2 regions of the Pseudomonas sp. TE6288 genome follow, and region 2 is predicted to be linked to the other one. Evidence: predicted binding sites of a transcription regulator. Region 2 holds the regulator's gene; the other holds the start of a gene.

Region 1 (8,268 bases), on a different contig from region 2:
GGCGCAGGTTCAAGCCCAGGGGCAATTGCTGCAGAAGCTGGTCGAACAGCTGAGCACCACGGTCAAGCCGCTGGCCAACCAGCCGGCCATCGCCGAGGAAGCGCCTCGCAAGCCGGCCGCGCCGGTGCAGGTGAAGAAAGAGCCGGAGAAGCCGAAGATTCCGATGGCATCGCCGATTCGTACCGATATGGAAGTGTTCCGCTTCTGATATTGGCAGACATGAAAAAGCCCGCAGCGATGCGGGCTTTTTTGTGGCCTTTCGAGAATGCTGGGGGCGCTTTGCGCCCCTTTCGCCGCGGTTCGTCGCTATGACAAGCCACCTCCCAAAAAGAGCAGACCATGTACCTGTGGGAGCCGGCTTGCCGGCGAAAGGGCTGCGCCGCAGCCCCAGGCGTGTCTCAGGTCAGGCGCGGCGCTCGTGCATCCGCGCCAGTTGGCGCTCCAGCATGGACGGGTAAGGCTCCATCAGGCGCTCGACGCAGCACGCGCCCTCAGGACTGGCAATCGGCCGAATACGCGCCCGCTGGCGCACCAAGGAGTCATCGCTGATGCGGCGTTCCACCAGCAGCAGGTTGCGGCTGTGCTGCGACAGGGCCAGCGCGTCCTGGGCTTGTTCGGTCATCAGCAAGTCGACTTGATCCATGCCTTGCAGGTCGTCGGCCAGCACTAGGCCCAGCTGCAGTTGCAGGGTGATGCCGCTGTCGGCTACCTCGATCTGCAGGGCGTGGCCCAGGGCGCGCAGCAGCTCGCCACAGCAGATTGCGTTGGTGAGGTAGTCCTCGCCGCTGTCGCGGCTGTGGAACAGCAGCAGGGTACTGCCGTCGTTCAGGGTATGGACCTCACCTTCGTACAGCGAGGCGGCCTGGTCCAGGCAGTCGCGGTAGCGCTCCAGCAGTTCGGTCAGGCGAGTGCGTGGCAGGCGGCGCAGTTGCTCCTGGGAGCCCAGTTGCACGGCCAGCACGGCGCTGGACTGCGGTTCGTCGGACTCGACGATGGCAGGCTTGGCCGGAGTGCTTTGTTCATCCATCAGGTCGGCGAAGGCGTCGTCGTCATCCTCGTGATCGACTGACTGCGCCGCCACGTTCGCCCATGGGGCGACCTTGGCAGCGGGCGTGTCATCGAAATCGTCTTCCTCGTCCTCTGCTTCCGGCTCCGCTGGCGGCGGCGGGGCAAGGCGGGCGTGCAGCTGGCGGGCCAGGTCGCCGATCTCGTCCTGGCGGTCGATGCCCGGCGTGTAGGGGTGCGGATCACGCAACCAGACGCGCAGTTGCAGCAGCGGGGTGGAGATGAAACGGCCCAGACGCAGGCTGAGGGTCAGTGCCAGGGCCAACAGGATCGCGGCAAGGATGCCCATGCTCTGCAGGCTGATCAGCATCGGTTGCTGGAACTGGCTCATGTCCAGGCTGATGCGCAACTGGCCGGCGGTCACGTCCTGGAAGGTGATCTTGGTCTGGTAGACCCCTTCGGTTTCGCCCAGCAAACTATTGCGTGGGCGCTGGCCGGCCTCGGCGAGGATGCGGTTGTCCACGCTGTAGATGGCGGCATGGGCCACCAGCGGGTTCTTCACCAGGTTGCCGAGCAGCACGTTGAGGCTGAGGATGTCGTTGGACACCAGCAGCTCGGTGGCCGATGTGGCCGTTTGCGTGGTCAGGCTCTGGCCAACGGCATCGGCCTGCTCGTGCATGGCCTGCTTGAACTGCAAACCCATCACGCAGGCATAGATCACCAGGGCCAGGGCCACCAGGAAGATGTTATGGCTGGCAATGCGCAGGGCCAGGGGGATTCGGCGCTGGCTGAGGGCTCGGTAGATCATCAGGAAGAAGTTATCGGGTTTTACGGGCGTGGGCCGGTTCACAGAGCGCGGCTCTTCATGGCGAGAAAGTTGCTGGGCAGTATAGCGATACGTGTTTTGTCGGCAAAGTAGCGTTGGCGCCCGATGGTCATGGAAAATCGGTAGAATGCGCATTTTTCATCGAGTTGGAGCCCGGTCTTGCGCGAAATCGTCCTGATCAACATCACTGGTGAAGACCGTCCAGGTCTTACCGCGGCCATCACCGGCGTCCTGCTCCAGGGCGGTGTGAACATTCTCGACATCGGTCTTGCGGTCATGCACGGCACGCTGTCGTTCGGCATCCTGGTCGACATTCCCGACAATGAGGTGGCCACCGCGCTGCTGCAGAGCGTACAGGCCAAGGCCCATGAGCTGAACCTGCAGGCGCGCTACACGCCGATCTCCGAGGCCGACTACCAGCACTGGGCTGACAGCCAGGGCGAGCCCCGCCACATCGTCACCCTGCTCAGCCGCCGGGTCACTCCCCAGCAGTTGCAGCGGGTCAGCGCCATCATCAGCCAGTACGGCCTGACCATCGAGCGCATCGAGCGCCTGTCGGCCCGCGTGGCGCTGGATGTCCAGACCGAGAAGGGCAAATCCGCGCTGGAAATCTCCGTGCGTGGCGAAGCCAGCGATGCCCAGGCCTTGCGCGCCGACTTCTTCGCCCTGTCCGAAGAGCTGAACATCGACATCGCCTTCCAGCGCGACGACCTGTTCCGCCGCAACCGCCGTCTGGCGGTGTTCGACATGGATTCGACGCTGATCGAGGCCGAAGTCATCGACGAGCTGGCCAAGGCTGCCGGTGTCGGTGAGCAGGTGGCGGCGATCACCGAGCGCGCGATGCGTGGCGAGCTGGATTTCCGGGCCAGCTTCAAAGAGCGCATGGCGCTGCTCAAGGGCCTGGACGTGGGCGTACTGGACCAGATTGGCGCCTCGCTGCGCCTGACCGAGGGCGCCGAGCACCTGTTCGCCGAGCTCAAGCGCCTGGGCTACAAGACTGCGATCCTTTCCGGCGGCTTCTCCTACTTCGCCAAGCAGGTGCAGGCGCGCCTTGGTATCGACTACGTGTTCGCCAACGAGCTTGAAGTGGTGGATGGCAAGGTCACCGGCGTGGCCGTCGAGCCGATCGTCGATGCCCAGCGCAAGGCCGATCTGCTGCAACAACTGGCCGGTGAAGAAGGTCTGCAGCTCGAGCAGACCATTGCCGTCGGCGATGGCGCCAACGACCTGCCGATGCTGTCCCTGGCCGGCCTGGGTGTGGCGTTCCGCGCCAAGCCGCTGGTGCGTCAGTCGGCCAAGCAGGCGATCTCGACCCTGGGTCTGGATGGTGTGCTGTACCTGCTCGGCGTACGCGATCGCGAAGCACGCGGTTGATCTTGAGCCCTGGGGCTGCGCTGCAGCCCTTTCGCCGGAAAGCCGGCTCCCACAGAGGTTTGCGTTGTTACTGTGGGAGCCGGCTTGCCGGCGATGGACCGCGTAGCGGTCCCAATGAAAAAGGCCCTGCTGAGCAGGGCCTTTCTTGTTGCAGCAGTCAATCAGGCCTGGGCCGGCTGCGCCAGTAGCTCACCCATGCGCACGGCGGAGCCGGCACCGAGGCTCTCGGCCCACTTCACCTGCTCTGGCCCGAACAGCACGATGGCGGTGGAGCCCAGCTTGAAACGGCCCAGTTCGGCGCCTTTCTCCAGATGGATCGGCGCACGGCTGGCGTCGTCATAGCGGAAGGTCTTCAGCTCGCGCTTCGGCGGCGTGACCAGGCCGGCCCAGACAGTCTCGATCGAGGCGACGATCATCGCGCCGACCAGTACCACGGCCATCGGGCCGCGCTCGGTGTCGAACAGGCAGACCACGCGCTCGTTACGTGCGAACAGCTCCGGTACGTTCTCTGCGGTGGTCTGGTTGACCGAGAACAGCCGGCCCGGCACATAGACCATTTCGCGTAGGGTGCCGGCCAGCGGCATGTGCACGCGGTGGTAGTCCTTGGGCGAAAGGTAGATAGTGGCGAACTCGCCGCCCATGAACGGCGCGGCCAGGGCCGGGTCGCCGCCGAGCAGCTCCAGGGCGCTGTAGCCGTGGCCCTTGGCCTGGAAGATGCGGCCGTGCTCGATCGGGCCGAGCTGGCTGACCGCGCCGTCGGCCGGGCAGAGGATCGCGCCGGGGGTCTCGTCCAGCGGGCGGGCGCCGGGCTTGAGGGCGCGGGTGAAGAAGGCGTTGAAGTGCTCGTAGGCGCTGAGGTCTTCGACCAGTGCCTCGGACATGTTCACCTGGTAGCGCTTGGCGAACCAGGCGGTGAAGGCGTTCTTGAACCAGCGTGCGCGGCACTCGGCGACGCAGCCGGCCAGCCGCGACAGCAGGTGGTGCGGCAGCAGGTACTGGCTGATGATGAACAAGCGGGATTTCATTGAGCGTCCTTAAACTTCGACGGGCGTGTCGGGGTGGTTGCCCCATTCGCCCCAGGAACCGGCATAGCCCTTCACCCGTGGATAGCCGAGGGCCTTGGCCACGAGGTAGGTGAAGCCGGAGCGGTGGTGGGTCTGGCAATGGGTGATCACTTCCTTGTCGGGGGTGATGCCCAGGTTTTGCAGGACTTCGGCGATATCCTCGCGGATGCGCAGGTGGTCGTTGAGGTCCATGCCGGCGGTCCACTCGAAGTTGATCGCGCCGGGAATATGCCCGCCTTTGGCAGCCAGCACTTTCTCGCCGCTGTATTCCAGTGGTCCGCGCGCGTCCCAGATGACCAGGTCGGCGGCGCCCAGGCGGCTTTGCAGGTACTCGCGGGTGGCGGTGGGCTCCGGGTGCAGGCGCAGGTTCACCGCGCCGCCCATGCTGGCGGGCACCTCGGTGGACAGTTTGTCCGCCGGCCAGGCCTGTATGCCGCCGTTCAGGTAGTGATAGCGCTGGTGGCCAATCACGTCGAGCAGCCAGATGAAACGGCCGGCCCAGCCGCCGCCTTCGTCGTCGTAGACCACATAGACCGCATCGTCGCGATGACCGAGTTCGGCGAACAGCTTTTCCAGGTCGGCGCGTGCCGGCAGCAGGCCAGGTGCAGGCGGCTGTCCCAGCTGGGTGCGCTTGGGATCGACGAAGCGCGCCCCGGGGATGTGGCCGCTGCCATAGCGGTTGGCGCTGGTCAGGTCGACCAGGATCAGTTGCGGCGATTCCAGGCGCGGCAGCAGGTCCTCGGCTTCGATCACCAGGGGCAAGCCGGAAAAGTCAGTCATCCACGGTCTCCAGGGTGCAAAGGGGGCGATTGTAGCGCAAGGCAATCATGAATGGCGGTTGCCGAAGAGGGCCAGGGCGCGCTCGATGCATTGCACGGTTTTACCGAATGCCTGCACGCTGACATCGGCCAGCGGTTTGCCGTCCAGGTCCGCCACCGCCAGCATCAGCACCTGGTCGCCGACCGCCAGCGAGCGCAGCAGCAGGTGTTCGCTGCGGAAGAATGCGCGCAGTGGCGCCGGCAGCAGTGCGGTGAACTGGGCGTGATTTTCGGGCGTCAGGCGCAATTGCCCGGCCTTGCTCATCAGTTTCTGCAGGAGTTTGTTCTGCGCGATCGGCAACGCAATGACGCCGGCTTCCTTGGGCAGGCCCGCAGTCTGCTGCACCCGCAGGTAGTCGGTAGCCTTGTCCAGGCTCAGCAGCATCAGACGCTGCATGCCGCACGCCAGCAGCGCTTCGCGGGCCTGGGTGGCCAGGTGCACGGTATTGCTGAACGGGCTCGGCTGGGCGAGCAACTCCTGGCACAACCTGCGCCAGCGACCAAGGTCCTCGGTGCTGGGCGGTGGCGGCGTGAGCATGTCCGGGTGTGGACGGCGCTGGTGCCAAGGCCAGATCAGCGCCTCGGCCGGGTGGAACAGGGCATGCCGGGCGTGATGGCGGGCACTGGCCGCGGCCTGCTGGTGAACCTGCTGCTGGACATCGTCCAGCGTGGTCTGCAGATAGAGGGCTGTAAGCAGCTGCCAGCGCAGCAAATGCGGATTGTCCCAGCCGACCTGGGCGGCCAGGGCAAGGCCGTTGGCCAGCAGCACGGTATTCGGGGGCTGGTTGAACCAGCGGCGCAGGGCCGGCTCTTCGTCCAGGCGCTGCTGCTGGACAAGCGGGTCCTGCTCGCGGGCGATGCTTAGCACCTGCGCCAGCTGTTCGCGCTCGTCCATCAGCAGGCGGTAACCCTGGGTCACCCACTCGGGCAGGCGCCAGTGCTCGGCCATGGCCTGGCACAGTAGCATGATGCGCACGCCGAACAGTTGCTGTTCGACTTCAGCGGCTTCCTCGCCCTTGTGGATAACTCGCAGCTCCCAGGTATCCAGCAGCTTGGGATAGACCAGGGCCAGCGGCCACAGGGGCGAGAGGAACAGCAGGCTGCCCCAGTGGATCTCCTGCCACAGGCGCGCCAGGCGGCTGGCGAACAGGCCGTTGGCTTGCTGGGTGGCATGCTGGCTGATCAGCAGGAACTGGCGCAGGACCGGCGGGATCTCGTCGGCCGGCAGCGATGGCAGGCGTGCCAGCAGTTGGCTGACGCGGGCCAGGCCAAGGCGGTTCAGGGCTATTTCCAGGCTCTCGGCCGGTTCGGCCTGGCTGGCGTTGGCCGGGTGGTTGGCCTCGCGCAACACGCAGAGCACCAGCGCGGGGCTATCCTGCATCAGTTCGGCGATATCGCGCAGGGAGCGACGGCTGTCGTTGATAGCCTGCAGCACCCGATCATGGCTCTCTTTCGGCACCGGTACGCGGACCCCGTCGAGCAGCTTGATCCAGGCCTCTAGACTCGACGGAGCCTGACTTGGCACCTTGGTTTCAATTGGCATATTGACATCAGTCCGAACTGGCTTTTCGCAATGAGTGGCTATAGTCTGGCGCAGTTCTGCCGATAAGTAGAAGAAGAGTTTTCAAGCTTCCGTTCCCTATCCTGACCACGACAGCAAGTGCTTCCAACTTATGGCTAAAATTATCGGCATCATCGTCGTATTCGCGAGCGTGCTCGGCGGCTACGTGCTTTCCCACGGCAAGATCGCGGCACTGATCCAGCCGTTTGAAGTGCTGATCATCGGCGGCGCGGCCTTTGGTGCGTTCCTCCAGGCCAACCCTGGTTACATGACCATGCATGTGATCAAGAAGTCGCTGAAGATGTTCGGCACCCGTTTCACCCACACCTTCTACCTGGAAGTGCTGGGCCTGGTGTACGAGATCCTCAACAAGAGCCGTCGTGAAGGCATGATGGCGATCGAAGGCGACATCGAGGACGCCGCGGCCAGCCCGATCTTCGCCAAGTACCCGGCGGTGCTGGGTGATGAGCGCATGACCGCGTTCATCTGCGATTACCTGCGGATCATGTCCACCGGCAACATGGCGCCCCACGAGCTCGAAGGCCTGTTCGACATGGAGCTGCTGAGCATGAAGGAAGAGCTCGAGCACCCGTCCCACGCAGTGACCGGGATCGCCGACGGCATGCCCGGCTTCGGTATCGTCGCGGCGGTACTGGGTATCGTGGTGACCATGGCCTCGCTGGGTGACGGTGACCAGAAGTCCATCGGCCTGCACGTCGGTGCGGCGTTGGTCGGTACCTTCTTCGGTATTCTTGCTGCCTACGGCTTCTTCGGCCCGTTGGCCAATGCCCTGCGCCATGATGCCAAGGAAGAGTTGAACGTCTACGAGGCGATCAAGGCCTCGCTGGTGGCCTCGGCTTCCGGCATGCCGCCGTCGCTGGCGGTCGAGTTCGGTCGCAAGGTGCTGTACCCGGCGCACCGCCCGAGCTTCGCCGAGCTGGAACAAGCAGTACGCGGTCGCTAAGCCATGGAGAACAATCAGCCCATCATCGTCAAGCGCGTCAAGCGCTTTGGCGACGGCCATCACGGCGGCGCCTGGAAAATCGCCTTCGCCGACTTCGCCACGGCGATGATGGCGTTCTTCCTGGTGCTGTGGTTGCTGTCGACCGCCACGCCTGAGCAGAAGATCGCAATCGCCGGTTACTTCAAGGACCCGATCGGTTTCTCCGAAAGCGGTACGCCCTACATCATCGATCTGGGTGGCTCGCCAGAACTGGCACCGGAAAAGACCATCAACCCGGAAGTGAAGTCCGAGCCGACGCCGGATACCAGCCTGCAACTGGACAAGGATCAGGTCGAGACCATGGCCGAGCAGGTCGAGCGCGAGCGCCTCGAGCTGCTGCTGCAGGAGCTGCAGAACAAGGTCGAGGAAAACCCGCAGCTGCAGAAGTTCAAGGACCAGATCCTGTTCGAGATCACCCAGGACGGCCTGCGCATCCAGATCATGGATGCCGAGAACCGGCCGATGTTCGACCTGGGCAGCGCACGCCTGCAGCCGTACTTCGAAGACATCCTGCTGGCCATGGCCGACACCATCAAGGCGGTGCCGAACAAGATCAGCATCAGTGGCCATACCGATGCCAAGCCGTACTCCGGTACCGGCGATTTCGGTAACTGGGA
Region 2 (8,268 bases):
ATCAGCAAGTCGCAAAGTACAAAATTACATTCAGTGGCGTCAGACTGGTTGAGGTGCGCCCGAATCAGTGGTGGACCGGGCATGTATTCCACGGAAGCCGCCCGGAGTTTCACTCACTCTCGGTCTTGCAGATGCAGTCGTTCTGGGAGCAGTACAGAAACGATGACGTTACTAAGAGCGTGGCTACTATTCTTGGGTGGACTCAACCCTTGCTGTGGTCCGGCGATAACTACTACCCCGCTGGTACAGCCTATGTTCTGGACTTTAGTGTGTTGAATCCTGATTTCCGTGGTGAAGAAAAAAGAAGTGGAGGTACTCAGCTGCCATCGTTGGCACGGGTGGGCTGGTCATGAGCGCTTATCAATAATCTGCTGTTGAATGAATGTAACAGTTTTCTGATCTTGATATGGGGTCTACACCTTCTCAGGTAGGTCGCCACCTCTCAATATGCCCGATGCAGTGCATCGGGCTTCTTTGCAGTGGCATGTGAGGGCGCGCTGTGGGCCGCTTTGCGTGGAGGCTCGTGATGAAGAGCTTTCAGTTGGGAAGCCGCACAGCTGCGGCTTGCGTGATCAGCTCCGTCATGGCCTGGCAACAGCGAGCAGCAGGGAGCCGCTGAAGAAATCTTGCCTCTTCCGCTGGGTCTGCCCGCGAAGAGGTCGGTACATGTAACAAAAGCTCCAGGCGAGCAAAGTTGGAAAGCTTCTTGCAGAGCCACGCCCGAGCGCCCCTTGGGCGTCAAAGTTTTGCTTGAAGAGGAATCGCGGTGGATCGCACTCAGTTAATCAGCAGCGCCCGTAACAACCTGGCCGGCCTCGGTCGGGGCAATCTCGGCGTGCCGCTGCTGCTGCTGGTGATGTTGGCAATGATGATGTTGCCGATACCGCCGTTCCTGCTCGATGTGTTCTTCACCTTCAACATCGCCCTGTCGATCGTGGTGCTTCTCGTCTGCGTCTATGCGCTGCGTCCCCTGGACTTCGCAGCCTTCCCGACGATCTTGCTGGTGGCGACCCTGTTGCGTCTGGCGCTGAACGTCGCGTCCACCCGTGTGGTCATGCTGCACGGCCAGGAAGGCCATGGCGCCGCGGGCAAGGTGATCCAGGCCTTCGGTGAAGTGGTGATCGGCGGCAACTATGTCGTCGGTGCCGTGGTCTTCGCCATCCTCATGATCATCAACTTCGTGGTGGTGACCAAGGGTGCTGGGCGTATCTCCGAAGTGAGCGCCCGGTTCACTCTCGACGCTATGCCCGGCAAGCAGATGGCCATCGACGCCGACCTCAACGCCGGCCTCATCGACCAGGCCCAGGCCAAGGCGCGGCGTAGCGAAGTTGCCCAGGAAGCCGAGTTCTACGGTTCCATGGACGGTGCCAGCAAGTTCGTGCGCGGTGACGCCATCGCCGGCCTGCTGATCCTCTTCATCAACCTCATCGGCGGCATGCTCATCGGCATGCTCCAGCACGGCATGAGCTTCGGCGACGCCGGCAAGGTCTATGCCTTGCTGACCATCGGTGACGGTTTGGTGGCGCAACTGCCCTCGCTGCTGCTGTCCACCGCCGCCGCGATCATGGTCACCCGCGCCTCGGGCTCCGAGGACATGGGCAAGTTGATCAACCGTCAGATGTTCGATTCGCCCAAGGCGCTGGCGGTGTCTGGCGGGTTGATGATTGTCATGGGATTGGTGCCGGGCATGCCGCACATGGCCTTCCTGGGCCTGGGCGGGGTGGCCTGCGGTGGCGCCTACCTGCTCTGGAAAAAGCAGCAAAAGACCAAGGTCGCGGCCCAGCAGGAGGCCGAGCGCCAGCAGGACCTGTTGCCTTCGCCGCAGCGTGCCATGGAAACCAAGGAACTGGGCTGGGACGATGTCACCCCAATCGACATGATCGGCCTTGAGGTTGGCTACCGCCTGATTCCGTTGGTCGACCGCAATCAAGGGGGGCAGTTGCTTGCGCGCATCAAGGGCGTGCGCAAGAAGCTCTCCCAGGACCTGGGCTTCCTCATGCCCACCGTGCATATCCGCGACAACCTCGACCTGCAGCCCAGCGCCTACCGCCTGACGCTGATGGGTGTGATTCTGGCCGAGGCCGAGATCTACCCGGATCGGGAGCTTGCGATCAATCCGGGCCAGGTGTTCGGTGCCCTCAACGGCATCGCCTCACGAGATCCGGCATTTGGCCTGGAGGCAGTATGGATCGATGTCGGTCAGCGTGCCCAGGCGCAATCGCTGGGCTATACGGTGGTGGACGCCAGCACCGTGGTCGCCACCCACCTCAACCAGATACTGCAGAAGCACTGTCACGAACTGATCGGGCACGAGGAGGTGGTGCAACTGCTGCAGGTGCTGGCCAAGGTCTCGCCGAAACTGGCGGAGGAGGTGGTGCCGGGCGTCATTTCCTTGTCGGGCCTGCTCAAGGTCCTGCAGGCACTGCTCGCCGAACAGGTGCCGGTGCGTGACATCCGCAGCATTGCCGAAGCCATCGCCAACAACGCGGCGAAGAGTCAAGATACCGCCGCGCTGGTGGCGGTGGTGCGCGTCGGGTTGTCCCGCGCCATCGTGCAAAGCATTGTCGGCGTTGAGTCCGAGCTGCCTGTGATCACCTTGGAGCCAAGGTTGGAACAGATCTTGCTCAATAGTCTGCAAAGGGCCGGGCAGGGTCAGGAAGATGGTGTTCTTCTTGAGCCGAGCATGGCCGAAAAGCTTCAGCGTTCGTTGATCGAGGCAGCCCAGCGCCAGGAAATGCAGGGCCAGCCGGCCATCCTTCTGGTAGCCGGCCCGATCCGCGCCATGCTGTCGCGCTTCGGCCGCCTGGCTGTACCGAATTTGCATGTTTTGGCGTATCAGGAAATACCTGACAACAAGCAAGTCACCATCGTTGCCACCGTGGGCCCGAACGGCTGAGGTAGTGGGTTATGCAAGTTAAGCGTTTTTTTGCCGCCGATATGCGTCAGGCCATGAAGCTGGTCCGGGATGAGCTCGGCTCCGACGCCGCCATCATCGGCAACCGGCGCATTGCCGGCGGTGTCGAGCTGACGGCTGCGCTGGACTACAAGCTGTCCGCCCTGGCCCCGCGCGTGCCCAACGCAGAGCTCGAAGACGAGCTGCGCAAGACCCAGTCGCGCATCGTTACCGCCCAGGCCGAACTGACCGGGCGTGGCGATGCCGTCGAAGGCGGCAACCGGCAATTGTTCGCCGGGCAGCCGCTGACCGCCTCGGAGCCGCTGATCGAGCCTCATGTCGACGAGCCCGCGCCGGTTGCCGCGCCAGCCTCGGCACCCGTTGATCCACGTCTGTTCGATGCCATGCGTTTCGAACTGACCGGCTTGCGCGAGCTGCTTGAAGTCCAGCTCGGTTCGCTCGCCTGGAGCCAGCTGCAAGGCAGCAAGCCGCAGCAGGCCAACCTCTGGCGCCGGCTTCAGCGCCTCGGCCTTTCCGGTGGCCTGGCCCGCGAACTGCTCGACCTCACTGCCGGGATCGAAGAACCACGCCATGCCTGGCGCATGGTCCTGGCGCACCTGGCGCGGATGATCGACGTGCCCGAGATCGAACCGATCGAGGAGGGCGGAGTGATCGCCATGGTCGGCCCGGCTGGCATGGGCAAGACCACCACGCTGGCCAAGCTGGCCGCCCGCTATGTGCTCAAGTACGGCGCGAACAACCTGGCGCTGGTGAGCATGGACAGCTTCCGCATTGGCGCCCAGGAACAGCTCAAGACGCTGGGCCGCATCCTCAATGTGCCGGTCACCTACGTCGACCCGGGCGAGTCGCTGGCCCAGGCCCTGGAGCCGCTGCTGCGCAAACGTGTGGTGCTGATCGACACCGCCGGCCTGCAGGCCAGCGACCCGGCGCTGCGCATGCAGCTCGAGACCCTGGCCGGGCGCGGCATCGCCGCAAAGAATTACCTGGTGCTGGCGACCACCAGCCAGAAGCAGGTGCTCACCGCCGCCTACCATAGCTACAAGCGCTGCGGCCTGGCCGGGTGCATCCTGACCAAACTCGACGAAACGGCCTGCCTCGGCGAAGTGCTGAGCCTGGCAATCAGTCATGAATTGCCGGTGGCCTATCTGACCGATGGGCCGCGCATTCCCGACGACCTGCAGCTACCGCGCAAGCACCAGTTGGTAAGCCGCGCAGTCAGTGTGCAATTGCAGGAAGAGCCCAGCGACGAGGCCATGGCCGACATGTTCGCTGATCTGTACCACAACCCTGGCAAGCGCGCGGGTTGAGGGTGAATACTGTGCAAAGTACCTACATCATGGGGTTGCCCGGCCGGACCGTGGCCTTGAATGTTCAGCCCCTCATGTGGCCTGGGTCCAAGCGAGACAAGGTAAAGAACAGACATGGGTAGCATGCATCCCGTACAGGTGATCGCCGTGACCGGTGGCAAAGGTGGCGTCGGCAAGACTAACGTTTCAGTGAACCTGTCCCTGGCGCTGGCCGAACTCGGCCGCCGGGTGATGTTGCTGGATGCCGACCTGGGCCTGGCCAATGTCGACGTTCTGTTGGGGCTCACGCCCAAGCGCACCCTCGCCGACGTGATCGAAGGCCGTTGCGAGCTGCGTGATGTGCTGTTGCAGGGGCCGGGTGGTGTGCGCATCGTCCCGGCGGCCTCCGGCACGCAGAGCATGGTGCACCTGGCGCCCGCGCAACACGCCGGCCTGATCCAGGCCTTCAGCGACATCGGCGACAACCTCGATGTGCTGGTGATCGACACGGCTGCGGGTATCGGTGACTCGGTGGTCAGTTTCGTTCGCGCCGCCCAGGAAGTGCTGCTGGTGGTGTGCGACGAGCCGACCTCGATCACCGACGCCTATGCGCTGATCAAGCTGCTCAACCGCGATTACGGGATGAATCGATTCCGTGTGCTGGCCAACATGGCCCAGAGCCCGCAGGAAGGCCGCAACCTTTTCGCCAAGTTGACCAAGGTCACGGACCGCTTCCTCGACGTCGCCCTACAATACGTCGGTGCCGTGCCTTACGACGAATGCGTGCGCAAGGCCGTGCAGAAGCAGCGGGCGGTCTATGAGGCCTTCCCTCGGTCCAAGTGCGCGCTGGCGTTCAAGGCCATCGCGCAGAAGGTCGACAGCTGGCCGCTGCCTGCCAACCCGCGTGGGCACCTGGAATTCTTTGTCGAGCGCCTGGTGCAGCCCACCAGTGCAGGGCCGGTGCTATGAACGCGAGCGGTTTCAAGATGTACAGCAAGGCCGCCAAGGATGCGCAGTACGAGCTGATCGAACGCTATGCGCCGTTGGTCAAGCGTATCGCCTATCACCTGCTGGCGCGCTTGCCGGCCAACGTCCAGGTCGAGGATCTGATCCAGGCCGGGATGATCGGCTTGCTGGAAGTGGCCAACAAATACGATGCCAGCAAGGGTGCCAGTTTCGAAACCTACGCCGGTATCCGTATTCGCGGCGCCATGCTCGACGAGGTGCGCAAGGGCGATTGGGCGCCACGTTCGGTACACCGCAATACGCGCATGGTCAGTGACGCGATCCGCTGTGTCGAAGCAAAGACTGGCCGCGACGCTAAAGATCACGAGGTTGCTGCCGAACTCCAATTGAGTCTCGATGATTACTACGGGATTTTGAATGACACCTTGGGCAGCCGCCTGTTCAGTTTCGACGATCTGCTGCAGGACGGCGAACATGAAGGGCTGCACGAGGACGGAGCCAGCGGCCAGCTGGAGCCGGCGCGTGACCTGGAAGACGAGCGCTTCCAGGCTGCGCTGGCCGATGCGATCGCCAACCTGCCGGAGCGCGAACGCCTGGTCCTGGCGCTGTACTACGACGAAGAGCTGAACCTCAAGGAAATCGGTGAGGTGCTGGGGGTCAGCGAATCGCGTGTCAGCCAGTTGCACAGCCAGTGCGCCGCGCGTTTGCGCAGCCGCCTTGGGGAGTGGCGGGCACGTTGAACCCGGGTTCAGTGCAGTCGTTTTTTTTGTAGTGCCGAATTGATTGAGCGCGCGCTCGGCGCCGAGCGCGTTTAAGACTGCTTGGAGGTCTAATTGAACAAAGACATGAAAATCCTCATCGTTGACGACTTTTCGACGATGCGGCGGATCATCAAGAACCTGTTGCGTGACCTGGGGTTCACCAACGTCAAGGAAGCTGATGACGGCAACACGGCACTGCCGATGCTCACCAGCGAGCATTTTGACTTTCTGGTGACCGACTGGAACATGCCGGGCATGACTGGTATCGACCTGCTGCGCGCCGTTCGCGCCGACGAGCGCCTCAAGCACCTGCCGGTGCTGATGGTCACCGCGGAAGCCAAGCGCGAGCAGATCATCGAAGCTGCCCAGGCCGGCGTGAACGGCTATGTGGTCAAGCCTTTCACCGCCCTGGCGCTGAAAGAAAAGATCGAAAAGATCTTCGAACGCGTCAACGGCTGAGTCACGTCTGGGGGGCGCAATGGAGTCAACCAACAACTCTTTGGGTGAGTTCGAATCAACCCTGAAGAAGCATGCGCAGGAGCTGGTCGAGAGCCTGGAGCGCGGCCGCTTCGGTGAGGCGGTGCAGCTGATCCACCAACTGAACCAGACCCGCGACCGCGGGCTGTACCAGGAAGTCGGCAAGCTCACCCGCGAACTGCACAGTGCAATCGTCAACTTCCAGATCGACCCGGCCATGCCGCAGGCCGAGGAAGTGTCGCAGATTACCGATGCCGCCGAGCGCCTCTCCTACGTGGTCCGTCTGACCGAAGGTGCGGCCAACCGCACCATGGACCTGGCGGAGGCGTGCACCCCGGTGCTCAACGACCTCGCCGCCGAGGCCCAGAGCCTGTCCGCCGACTGGCAGCGCTTCATGCGTCGCGAAGTGGCGGCGCCGGAGTTCCGTGAGCTGGTCAAGCGTGTGGACAGTTTCCTGACGCACAGCGCCGAAGGTAATCAGAAGGTCGCCGGCCATATCAACGATATTGTCCTGGCCCAGGATTATCAGGATCTCACCGGCCAGGTGATCAAACGGGTGACCACCCTGGTCACCGAAGTCGAAAGCAATCTGCTCAAGCTCGTGCTGATGGCAAGCCAGGTCGACCGCTTTGCCGGTATCGAACATGACCACCAGCAGCTGCGTGCTGAAAAAGATCAAGAAAAACATCCGACTCGGGGTGAAGGTCCGCAGATTCATGCCGATAAGCGTGAAGACGTCGTGTCCAGCCAGGACGATGTCGACGATCTGTTGTCCAGCCTGGGTTTTTAAGGAGCACGTTTAATGAGCTTCGGCGCCGATGAAGAAATCCTTCAGGATTTCCTGGTAGAAGCCGGCGAAATCCTCGAGCAACTGTCCGAGCAATTGGTCGAGCTGGAAAGCCGGCCCGATGATGCGGACCTGCTCAACGCGATTTTCCGCGGTTTCCACACTGTAAAAGGGGGCGCCGGCTTCCTTCAGCTCAATGAGTTGGTGGAGTGCTGCCACATTGCCGAGAACGTGTTCGACATCCTGCGCAAAGGTGAGCGCCGGGTCGACGCGGAACTGATGGACGTGGTGCTCGAAGCACTCGACACGGTCAACAGCATGTTCGGCCAGGTGCGCGAGCGCACCGACGTCACGCCGGCCACCCGTGAGCTGCTGGCGGCGCTGTCGCGCCTGGCCGAGCCCGCTGGCGCCGACGAACCGGCCCCGGTCGAGGTGGCTGTTGTCGCCGAAGCGCCGGCTGCCGAGCCCGACATCACCGACACCGAGTTCGAGCAACTGCTCGATTCGCTTGATGCAGTCAAGGCTGAAGCCCAGGTTCACGAGCAATTGCAGGGTGAGCAGGTCAGCGCGGGTGGTGACGAGATTACCGACGCCGAATTCGAGTCGTTGCTCGACCAGCTGCACGGCAAAGGCCAGTTCTCGCCCGATGCCGCTGCCAGTGAGCCAGCGGCCGTTGCCCCTGCCAGTGATGAGATCACCGACGACGAGTTCGAGTCGCTGCTCGATCAGTTGCACGGCAAGGGCACCTTCGCCGTCGATGCATTGCCTGGCGTCGCTGCGCCTGCAGCCACCGCGGCACCAGCGGCGGCTGACGAGAGCATCACCGAACACGAATTCGAGGCGTTGCTCGACCAGTTGCACGGCAAGGGCAAGTTCTCTGGCGAGGCGGTTGTGGCCGAGGCGCCAGCCGCCGCCGTCGCCGCGCCTGTCGCGGCCAAGGCCGAAGCCAAGCCGGTTGCCAAACCTGCGCCGACGCCTGCTTCCGCGCCAGCCGCCGCCAAGCCTGCCGCACCGGCCCGGGCGCCGGCGCCGGCCGCCGACAAGCATGGCGCCAGCGAGGCGGAGACTACCGTGCGG

The links. The regulator FliA, encoded in region 2, starts transcription of late flagellar genes. The targets are predictions, from matches to a motif close to CTAAAGTTTNNNNNNNNNNNGCCGNTAA.
Region 1: a site for FliA is predicted at 6,669-6,696, ahead of motA (flagellar motor stator protein MotA). Genes of this name have one in related genera too.

The regions. Positions count from the first base shown of each region.
Region 1 covers NZ_JBSSEW010000011.1:172,468-180,735, reverse strand. Annotated here, with positions in the region: gene ACVWY1_RS13630 (PqiC family protein) at 1-208, shown strand, start outside; gene ACVWY1_RS13625 (histidine kinase) at 404-1,855, opposite strand; gene serB (phosphoserine phosphatase SerB) at 1,991-3,205, shown strand; gene asd (archaetidylserine decarboxylase) at 3,367-4,230, opposite strand; gene rhdA (thiosulfate sulfurtransferase) at 4,240-5,049, opposite strand; gene ACVWY1_RS13605 (HDOD domain-containing protein) at 5,095-6,630, opposite strand; gene motA (flagellar motor stator protein MotA) at 6,761-7,612, shown strand; gene motB (flagellar motor protein MotB) at 7,616-8,268, shown strand, end outside.
Region 2 covers NZ_JBSSEW010000014.1:63,578-71,845, reverse strand. Annotated here, with positions in the region: gene ACVWY1_RS16185 (hypothetical protein) at 1-353, shown strand, start outside; gene flhA (flagellar biosynthesis protein FlhA) at 767-2,896, shown strand; gene flhF (flagellar biosynthesis protein FlhF) at 2,908-4,221, shown strand; gene fleN (flagellar synthesis regulator FleN) at 4,336-5,169, shown strand; gene fliA (RNA polymerase sigma factor FliA) at 5,166-5,906, shown strand; gene ACVWY1_RS16160 (chemotaxis response regulator CheY) at 6,012-6,386, shown strand; gene ACVWY1_RS16155 (protein phosphatase CheZ) at 6,406-7,194, shown strand; gene ACVWY1_RS16150 (chemotaxis protein CheA) at 7,207-8,268, shown strand, end outside.